4 regions of the Streptomyces sp. NPDC001415 genome follow, and region 1 is predicted to be linked to each of the others. Evidence: riboswitches for the same ligand, from Rfam matches in the RefSeq annotation. Region 1 holds a riboswitch; each other region holds the start of a gene.

Region 1 (2,192 bases):
GGTGACGTGCCTGAACCAATGGATATCTTTTGGCCAATGGCGAAGACCCCCGGCGGATGTGCCGGGGGCCTTCGGTGTGCGCGGGGCCCCGAGTGCGGGTGCGCTTCAGATGTCTGGGGCGGTCTTCAGGCGCCTCGGACCGTCTTCGGACGTCTCAGACGGTGACGCCGTGCGAGCGCAGGTAGGCGACGGGGTCGATGTCCGAGCCGTAGTCCGGGCCGGTGCGGGCCTCGAAGTGGAGGTGCGGGCCCGTGGTGTTGCCGGTGTTGCCCGACAGCGCGATCTGCTGGCCCGGCTCGACGCTCTGGCCGACGGAGACCTGGATGACCGAGAGGTGGCCGTACTGGGTGTACGTGCCGTCGTTCATCCTGATCACGACGTTGTTGCCGTAGGCGCCGCCGTTGCCGGCCTCGACGACGGTGCCGAGACCCACGGCGTGCACCGGAGTGCCGATCCCGGCGTGGAAGTCGATGCCGGTGTGGCTGCCGGAGGACCACAGCGATCCGCCGGTCTTGTAGCCGGTGGACACATAGCTGTCGGATATGGGAGCCACGAAGGTGTTGAGGCGCTTGCGCTCGGCCTCGCGCGCGGCGCGCTCCTTGGCCTCGCGTGCCTCCTTGGCCCGCTGCTCGGCCTTCGCCTTGGCGGCGGCCTCGGCCTCGGCCATCGCCTTGGCCTTCGCGGCGGCCTGCTTCTGCGCGTCGGCCTGGGCGCCCACCTGGTCGGCGATGCTGTCGCCGATGACGATGGCCTGGGTGAGGCCGGTGTCGACCGTGGTGGTGCTGGGGGCCGCCATGGCCGGGGAGGCGAGGGTGCCTACGACTCCGGCGGTGGCGAGGGTGGCGATGCCCGCGATGTTCGCGCTGCGGCGCGTCATACGGCTGGGCGCGCGATGCTTCCCGGTGGCACGGGTGAACGCCATGAAGTGGCGGTGTCCTTTCCTTCCATCTCGCCTACCGGGTTAGCTGACGGGTTCGGAGCAGGAAGGTCTCCTACGGGCTCCTCCGCGGGCGGAGGCGTCCGATTCACCCCAGGGACTGAGTGGGTCCCCGGCTCCCCAGGCTCGCGCCTTCGGGGACTCGGCGATCACTGTCCGGTGCCGCGGCTGCGACGGGTGGTGACGGACAGCGGGACCGACGCTAGACGGCTGATCTTTCAATCACCAAACAGACACCGGTTTTTGTAGCGCACGCCACATGACAGACAGGCAACCTCCCCAACAAACCGGACATTGAGCCGGACATCAGGAGGACCCCGGCAGCGCATCCGCCGCCGGGGTCCCGTGTCCCTCGACCGTCCGGGCGCCTCGATCGGCCCGGACGGTGCGTCAATCAGCCTGCCACGACGGTCACTTCACCGATTCCGAGCGCCCTGACGGGCTCCTCGATCTGTGCCGCGTCGCCCACCAGGACCGTGACGAGCCGGTCGGCCGGGAAGGCGTTGACGACGGCCGCCGTCGCCTCCACGGTGCCGGTCCCGGCGAGCAGCGCGTACAGCTGCGCCTGGTAGTCGTCGGGCAGGAACTGCTCGACCTGGTCGGCCAGCGTCCCCGCGACGGCCGCCGCGGTCTCGTACTTGAGCGGCGCGACGCCCACCAGGTTCTGCACGGCCGTCTCGCGCTCGGCATCCGTCAGACCCTCGGCCGCCAGCGTGCGCAGCACCTTCCACAGGTCGTCGAGGGCCGGGCCAGTGTTCGGGGTGTCGACCGAGCCGCTGATGGCGAGCATGGCCGCGCCGCCGTCGGGGCCCGAGCGCAGCACCTGGCCGAACGCGCGCACCCCGTAGGTGTAGCCCTTCTCCTCGCGCAGCACGCGGTCGAGGCGCGAGGTGAGCGTGCCGCCCAGGCAGTACGTACCGAGCACCTGGGCCGCCCAGACCCGGTCGTGCCGGTCCGGGCCGATGCGGCCGATGAGCAGCTGGGTCTGGACCGCGCCCGGGCGGTCCACGATGACGACCCGGCCCCTGTCGTCGGCGGTGATCGGCGGGACGGGGCGCGGCTCGGCGCGGTCGCCGGTCCAGTCGCCCAGGGTGTCCGTGAGGATCGCGTCGAGGTCGGTGCCCGACAGGTCGCCGACGACGACGGCGACGGTCGTCGCGGGGCGCACATGCTCCTCGTAGAAGGCGCGCACCGCGGCCGCGTCGATCGCGGCGACCGTCTCCTCGGTGCCCTGGCGGGGCCGGGACATGCGCGC
Region 2 (2,192 bases), on a different contig from region 1:
TGTTGTCCGTGGCGTCCAGGTCGAACATGGCCTGGTCGATCAGGCGCTGCTCGGTGGCGTCGTAGCCGACGAGCTCCGGGCCGATCTGCTCGATGACGGCGAGAACGGCCTTCTCGACACCCTTGCCGCCGTAGCGGTTGGGGTCGCCGTCGCGGAGCTCGATGGCCTCGAAGGCACCGGTGGAGGCGCCGGACGGAACTGCAGCACGGCCGGTGCTGCCGTCGTCGAGGCCGACCTCGACCTCGACCGTGGGGTTGCCTCGGGAGTCCAGGATTTCCCGGGCTACGACGACGTCGATGGACGGCACGAGCATCTCCTTCTGGGATGTGACGCTAGATGTGACGCAAGCAGTGCAGGGCCTTGCGGGGTCGCTTCGCCTTGCGACAAGAGCCTAACCGGCTCTGGAGCTCCGGCCAGCCGGGTGCCCGCCTCCTGGGACGAAAAAGGGCCCAAGAACCCTGATTCCCGGGCAAAGGGCCACAACACTACTGCCGGGTAACAGCGAAAACCCCGGCCCGGCGCGTACGGGGGAATGCGCGCCGGGCCGGGGCGACCTGGGGGGGTGGGTCAGCTTCAGCTGAGGTGCAGCTTCTGGCCCGGGAAGATCAGGTTCGCGTCCTTGACGATGTCCTTGTTCAGCTCGAACAGCTTCTGCCAGCCGCCCTTGACGCCGTTGGCGGCGGCGATGTCACCGAGGGTGTCGCCGGACTTGACGGTGTACTCGCCGTTGCCCTGCTTGACCGGCTCGGTGCGCTGCTCGTCGCGGCTGGCCGGCGCGGACTCGGTGCGCTCGGCCTTCTTCGCCTTCGGCTGCGACTTCTGCTGGGGCTGGGCCTGCTGCTTGGGCGCCGCGGGCTTCGAGGCCTTCGGCTTCGAGGACGAGCCGGAGGTGTCGACGTCGGCCTTGCTGCCGCCGGACGTCAGGTTGCCGGCGCCGGCGCAGCCCCAGGCACCCGGGCCCTGCATCGCGAGCAGCTTCTCGGCGGTGGCTATCTGCTGGCCCTTGGTGGCGAGGTCGGCGCGCGCGGCGTACTGGGTGCCGCCGGCGGCGGCCCAGGAGGACTGCGAGAACTGCAGGCCGCCGTAGTAGCCGTTGCCGGTGTTGATGGACCAGTTGCCGCCGGACTCGCACTGGGCGACGGCGTCCCAGGTCTGGACGGAAGCGGCGGAGGCGTTGCCCGCCGCCATCAGCGGGGCGGCCACGGCGACACCGGTGACACCGGCCAGCGTGGCGACACGGACGGCCTTGGACGGGCGACGGTGCTTGCCCTTGCCGGAAAGCAGCATGGAGGTTCTCCTCACCGACGCCTGCGAGGTGAGCTGTCGGGTTCGGGCGTGAGCTGCCCGGCCGAGCGTCGATGCGCCCGTCTTCACCCCAAGCCGTTGCGGCAGTCGTCTGAACTGCCGGGCCCGGCACTTACCTTGGGTCCCCCGCTCCTGCCTACGGCGCATAAGCGTCGACTGTTCCCGTCGGCCGACGGCAGGATTCGGCGTGCTCGGTCGACGGGGCTCGTGGTGACGAGCGAGTCCGACGAAAACACACGCCCCGCCAATGTTCAAAGACGCACATCGGGGAGAAATCCCCCCTACTTGCCGTCACACAAGGGATGTTTCCGCAGGTGAGGGGCGGGGCGGACGGACCGGGCAGACGGGACACGCCAGTTGAGGCGAAGAGACCCATGTCTCACTTGCACAGAACGGACATACGCCAGCGAACTAACCCTGCTTCGGTGCCGACTTCGGGGCCGTCACGACCGCCGCGACACCCTTCAGGTCCAGGCTCTGGCCAGGCAGGATGAGGTTCGGGTCGGTGCCGATCAGCTTCTCGTTGGCGTGGTACAGCGCGGGCCAGCCGCCCTGGATCTTGTTCGCCTCGGCGATGACCGACAGATTGTCGCCGGGACGGACGGTGTAGTCGCCGTTGGCGGCGGGGGTGTTACCGGACTCACGTGAGGCATCGTCACCTCGCGAGGCGTGACGTCCGGAATCGCGACTATCGGTGGAGTTGCCCGAATTGTTCGAACCATTGGAGCCACTGGACCCGCTTGAGCCACTGGACCCATTCGATCCGGCCGGGCCGCTCGGGTCGGTCCGACCGGTCGTCGGGGCGGACGAGCCGGTGCCGCCCGGGGTCGTGCCCGCGCTCTCCTCCGGCGACGGCGACCCGCGGTGCTTGCCGGGGCTCGTCGGGG
Region 3 (2,192 bases), on a different contig from region 1:
TCGCCGTGCAGGACACCCCGTACGGGGTCCGGCTCGTCGTCGGCGACGTACGCGGCAAGGGGCTCCAAGCGGTGGAGGCCGTCGCCGTGGTGATCGGCGCGTTCCGGGAGGCCGCCGAGCAGGAGTCATCCCTGGAGGCGGTCGCCCAGCGCCTGGAGCGGGCGCTGGCCCGCGAGGGCACCCGGCGCGACCGGCTGGACGCGGTCGAGGGGTTCACCACCGCGCTGCTCGCCGAGATCCCGCGCGGCGACGGCACCGTACGCCTGGTGAACCGGGGGCATCCCGAGCCCTTCATGCTGCACGAGGACGGCTCGCTCGACGTGCTCGTCCCGGCCGAGCCCGCGCTGCCGCTCGGCATGGCCGACCTCGGGGTGTGGCCGGACCGGGCGGACGTGCGGCCCTTCCCCGCCGGGTCGACGCTGCTGCTCTACACCGACGGCCTGTCCGAGGCGCGGGACGACAGGGGTGTCTTCTACGATCCCGGCGCCCGGCTGCGCGGCGCGATCTTTCCCGGCCCGGAGGAGGTCCTGGACGCGCTCGTCGACGACGTACGCCGCTACACGGGCGGCGGCGCGAGCGACGACATGGCGCTGCTCGCGGTGGCCCGCCCGGCCGAGGGGCAGCCGGAGCGGCGGCGCACGGTGAGGATCGTGAAGTAGCACGGTCGCCGTGACATGAGGGCGTCACGGTGTGTGCCCGAAGGATGCCACTGCGCATAACAATTGACACACCGTCAGAATGGGGGTGTGACGGGGGCGACCCTGAGAGGTTGTCAACTCGCCCGAATTGGACCGCCTATGGGGTACTAAGTCCTGGCCAGGGCCGTTAACGATCAGTGGGAACGGCTTGGAATCCACCCCCGGCGTCTATTAACGTTCGATAACGCAGCGCGGTCGTCCCAGCCGCCGCCAAGGCGGCACCGTGCGCATGCGCCGAATCCCGCGAGGGAACCGGGGAACCACCAACTTGGGGTGAATCGGGCGCCCGTCATGGGCGTTCGTAGGAGACCTTCCTGCTCCGAACCCGTCAGCTAACCCGGTAGGCGAGAAGGAAGGAAAGGAGCGCGCCCTCGTGGCGTCCAACGAGCCTGCCCTCGACACCCCCCTCCCTCCGGTTTCCCTGTACGGGGACGCACCCGGCGAGACCGAGACCTGGGAGGAGTGGGACCCGACCGAGGAGTCGGTACGCCCGGTACGCGGCCGGCACCGGGTGGCCAAGCAGCGCGGCGGGCTCGCCCGCAGCTCCACGGTTCTGGGCGTCGGCGTCATCGCCGCGGTCGGCGCGGGCGGCATGGCCACCGCGCAGACCAAGCCGCCGGTCTCCATATCGCTGCCCGACTCCATATCCAGCAGCCTGCCGGACCTCGGGTCGCTGCCCGGCGTCGGCGAGCTCGTCTCGCACGACAGCCCGGACACCCCGAAGACCGCCGCCGCCAGGGCCGATCAGAAGATCGCCGGCTCGCCGCTGACCATGACGGGGCTGTCCACCAGCGAGGCCGAGCAGGGCGCCACCGACGCCGGTGAGGCGCTGCGCGCCCGCATCCTCCAGCAGGCCGAGCAGCAGAAGGCCGGTGCGGTCGCCGAGGCGAAGGCGGCCGCGCAGAAGGCCGCTGCGGAAAAGGCCGCCGCCGAGGCCAAGGCCAAGCAGGACGCGGCCGCGGCCAAGGCCGCCGCCGAGAAGAAGGCGGCCGAGGAGGCCGCGGCCAAGAAGGCGGAGGAGGAGCGGCTGGCCAAGCTGGCCGCGAGCTACTCCCTGCCGGTCGGCTCGTACACGATCACTTCCACGTTCGGCGAGGCCGGCTCGATGTGGTCCTCCGGCCACCACACCGGCCTCGACTTCGCGGCCCCGACGGGCACGCCGCTCAAGGCGATCCACTCCGGGACGGTGAAGTCGGCTGGCTGGGCCGGGGCGTACGGCTACCGCACGGTGATCACGCTGGATGACGGCAGCGAGCTCTGGTACTGCCACCAGTCGTCGCTGGCGGTGAGTGAGGGGCAGAAGGTGTCGACGGGGGATGTCATCGGGCGGGTCGGGGCGACCGGGAACGTCACGGGGCCGCACCTGCACCTGGAGGTGCATACGCCTTCCGGCACGGGGATCGACCCGATGGCTTGGCTCCAGTCGAAGGGGCTGAACCCCTGACCCACCCCGGACCCTTGGAGGGCGCCGCAGGGTTGATCCCGGCGGGGTCG
Region 4 (2,192 bases), on a different contig from region 1:
CGTTCGCCCCGGTGTGCCCGGGCCACTCCACGATCGGGCCGACCTGCACCGAGTCGGCGAGCGGGACCGGCAGGGAGTCGACGCGTACGACCGTGTCCACCCCCGTGCCCCCGACCACCAGGACGTCGTACTCCGCGCTCTCTCGGATCACCGTTCCACCTCTCTGTCGCCTGGTCCCACCGTGGAGGGTGGCCTGTGAGCAATGATCTCCGGCAGGGGCGTGAGGGACACGTGTGCTGCCGCAGGTATGTGAGGCATGTGAACCAGGAGAAGTCCCGAGTGTCCTAAATGGAATGTTTTGGGATGCCATCACTCCGCTCGCACTCCCGCATTTATGATGTCCGAATTGGCCGCTATTGAGTGAGGCTCGCCTCTTTTGTGGATGGGCTGCCCGGTTGCTCGACGAGCGAGTGAATTGGGTCACGTGTGGGATGGTGGGCGCTCGGGCTCCTCGGGGTCATTTCGGTTGAACCGAAAGCGAGTTGAGGTCCCGGGCGGGGCGGTCGCGGCGTGTGGATTTAAGTGGATCAATATCCCGGATCGCGCCCATTGAATTCTGGCCTTGTTTCCGGTCGGCCTATTCGTTTACGTTCACCGTCAATCCGGAGGGAACGCCGAATCCTGCCGCCGTCCGGAGCCTCCCACACACGTTTGGCAGGAGCGGGGGAACCAGGTAAGCCGCCGATCCGGATTCCGGAACGGCTGGGGTGAAGTCGCGTGCGCCGCGACCGGACATCTCCCGTCCGAACCCGACAGCTCACCTCGTAGGCGAAGGAGAGGAATTCACCATGCCTGCAAAGGGCAAGCACCGCCGCCCCAAGTCCAGCTCGCTGTCCCGGGGCCTCGCCGCCGCCGGAACGGGCGGCGCCGTACTCGCCATGCCGGTGATCGGTGCGACCACGGCCGCCGCCGCGCCGGCCCACTCCGCCACCGCCGTCAAGGCCGCTCCCACGAGCTACGCCGTCGTCGCCGGGGACTCGCTCGCCAAGATCGCCGACGCCCTCAACGTGAGCGGCGGCTGGAAGCAGCTCTACCAGGACAACAAGAGCGTCATCGGTGGCGACCCGGCTCTGATCCAGCCCGGCCTCAAGCTCACCGTCGGCGGCCCGGCCGCGGCGAGCACCGCCCGGGACGCCTCGGCCGACCGGGCCGACCGCTCCGCCCGCACGACGAGCCTCACCGCCGCGAGCACGGCCGGCGCGCCGACGTACGCCAACAACCTGGACGGCTGGATCAAGCAGTCGATGGCCATCATGGCCCAGCACGGCATCCCCGGCAGCTACAACGGCATCTACCGCAACATCATGCGCGAGTCGTCGGGCAACCCCCTGGCGATCAACAACTGGGACTCCAACGCGGTGGCCGGCACGCCCTCCAAGGGACTCCTCCAGGTCATCCAGCCCACGTTCGCCGCCTTCCACGTGCCGGGTACGTCCATGGACCTCTACGACCCGGTCGCCAACATCACCGCCGCGTGCAACTACGCCGCCAAGACGTACGGCTCGATCGACAACGTCTTCGGGGCGTACTGACGGTCGCCCTCGGGGCCGGGCGCTTTCGGGGGGCGCCCGGCCGACCGTCGGCCCCAACCGGCGGTCCATCGCCCGGGGTTCAGCCCCGGCGGGCCAGAAGACAGGCGCGCCGGGTCGCTTCGCTTCCCGTGTGCGGTGTTCAAACGGGGAGCGGTGCAAATTTCGTTCACTCCCGAGGGTGAACAATTCGAAGGGTGCACGTTTCTGCATGCGGCCCTGTTCCTAGGGTGGTAGTGCGTCACCCCGGACCACGGTGACTGCCCGATTACCGAGTACCTCCGCACCCGCGGAGGCCAGTTCTGGACCGGGAGCTGCCATGGGAACCACCGCTCGGCCATCCGTCTCGGCCCCTGTGCCGCTTCCGCCGGGGCTGCTGCCGGACCGGCTCTCCAATGCCCGCACCTATCTGATGCAAGGGTTCACGGTGGTCGAGGTCCACGGCACCGTCGACCTGGCCACCGCGCCCGGAGTCCAGCTGCATCTCGACGCCGCCACGCAGCCGGCCCGGGCGCGCGTGATCGTGGACTTGCGGCCCGTGGACTTCTTCGACTGCGCCGTCCTCACTCTGCTGTGCCGGGCGTACCGCAGGATCCGGGCCCGCGACGGGCATCTCGGCGTGGTCTGCGTACGGCCGTGGCACCGGCGGATCCTCACGGCGGG

The links. Region 1 has a riboswitch for cyclic di-AMP ahead of ACWC2B_RS25845 (M23 family metallopeptidase). Riboswitches for the same ligand answer to the same signal wherever they lie in the genome.
Region 2: another riboswitch for cyclic di-AMP. It lies ahead of ACWC2B_RS17505 (transglycosylase family protein); the one in region 1 lies ahead of ACWC2B_RS25845 (M23 family metallopeptidase).
Region 3: another riboswitch for cyclic di-AMP. It lies ahead of ACWC2B_RS24450 (M23 family metallopeptidase); the one in region 1 lies ahead of ACWC2B_RS25845 (M23 family metallopeptidase).
Region 4: another riboswitch for cyclic di-AMP. It lies ahead of ACWC2B_RS09160 (transglycosylase SLT domain-containing protein); the one in region 1 lies ahead of ACWC2B_RS25845 (M23 family metallopeptidase).

What each region holds. Positions count from the first base shown of each region.
Region 1 is NZ_JBSFIE010000022.1:35,157-37,348, reverse strand. It holds gene ACWC2B_RS25845 (M23 family metallopeptidase) at 155-922, opposite strand; cyclic di-AMP (ydaO/yuaA leader) riboswitch at 936-1,095, opposite strand; gene ACWC2B_RS25840 (M16 family metallopeptidase) at 1,332-2,192, opposite strand, start outside.
Region 2 is NZ_JBSFIE010000011.1:115,167-117,358, forward strand. It holds gene eno (phosphopyruvate hydratase) at 1-313, opposite strand, end outside; gene ACWC2B_RS17505 (transglycosylase family protein) at 574-1,287, opposite strand; cyclic di-AMP (ydaO/yuaA leader) riboswitch at 1,291-1,459, opposite strand; gene ACWC2B_RS17510 (transglycosylase family protein) at 1,717-2,192, opposite strand, start outside.
Region 3 is NZ_JBSFIE010000019.1:116,249-118,440, forward strand. It holds gene ACWC2B_RS24445 (PP2C family protein-serine/threonine phosphatase) at 1-659, shown strand, start outside; cyclic di-AMP (ydaO/yuaA leader) riboswitch at 921-1,060, shown strand; gene ACWC2B_RS24450 (M23 family metallopeptidase) at 1,072-2,142, shown strand.
Region 4 is NZ_JBSFIE010000005.1:284,584-286,775, reverse strand. It holds gene ACWC2B_RS09165 (carbohydrate kinase family protein) at 1-151, opposite strand, end outside; cyclic di-AMP (ydaO/yuaA leader) riboswitch at 603-786, shown strand; gene ACWC2B_RS09160 (transglycosylase SLT domain-containing protein) at 789-1,532, shown strand; gene ACWC2B_RS09155 (STAS domain-containing protein) at 1,849-2,192, shown strand, end outside.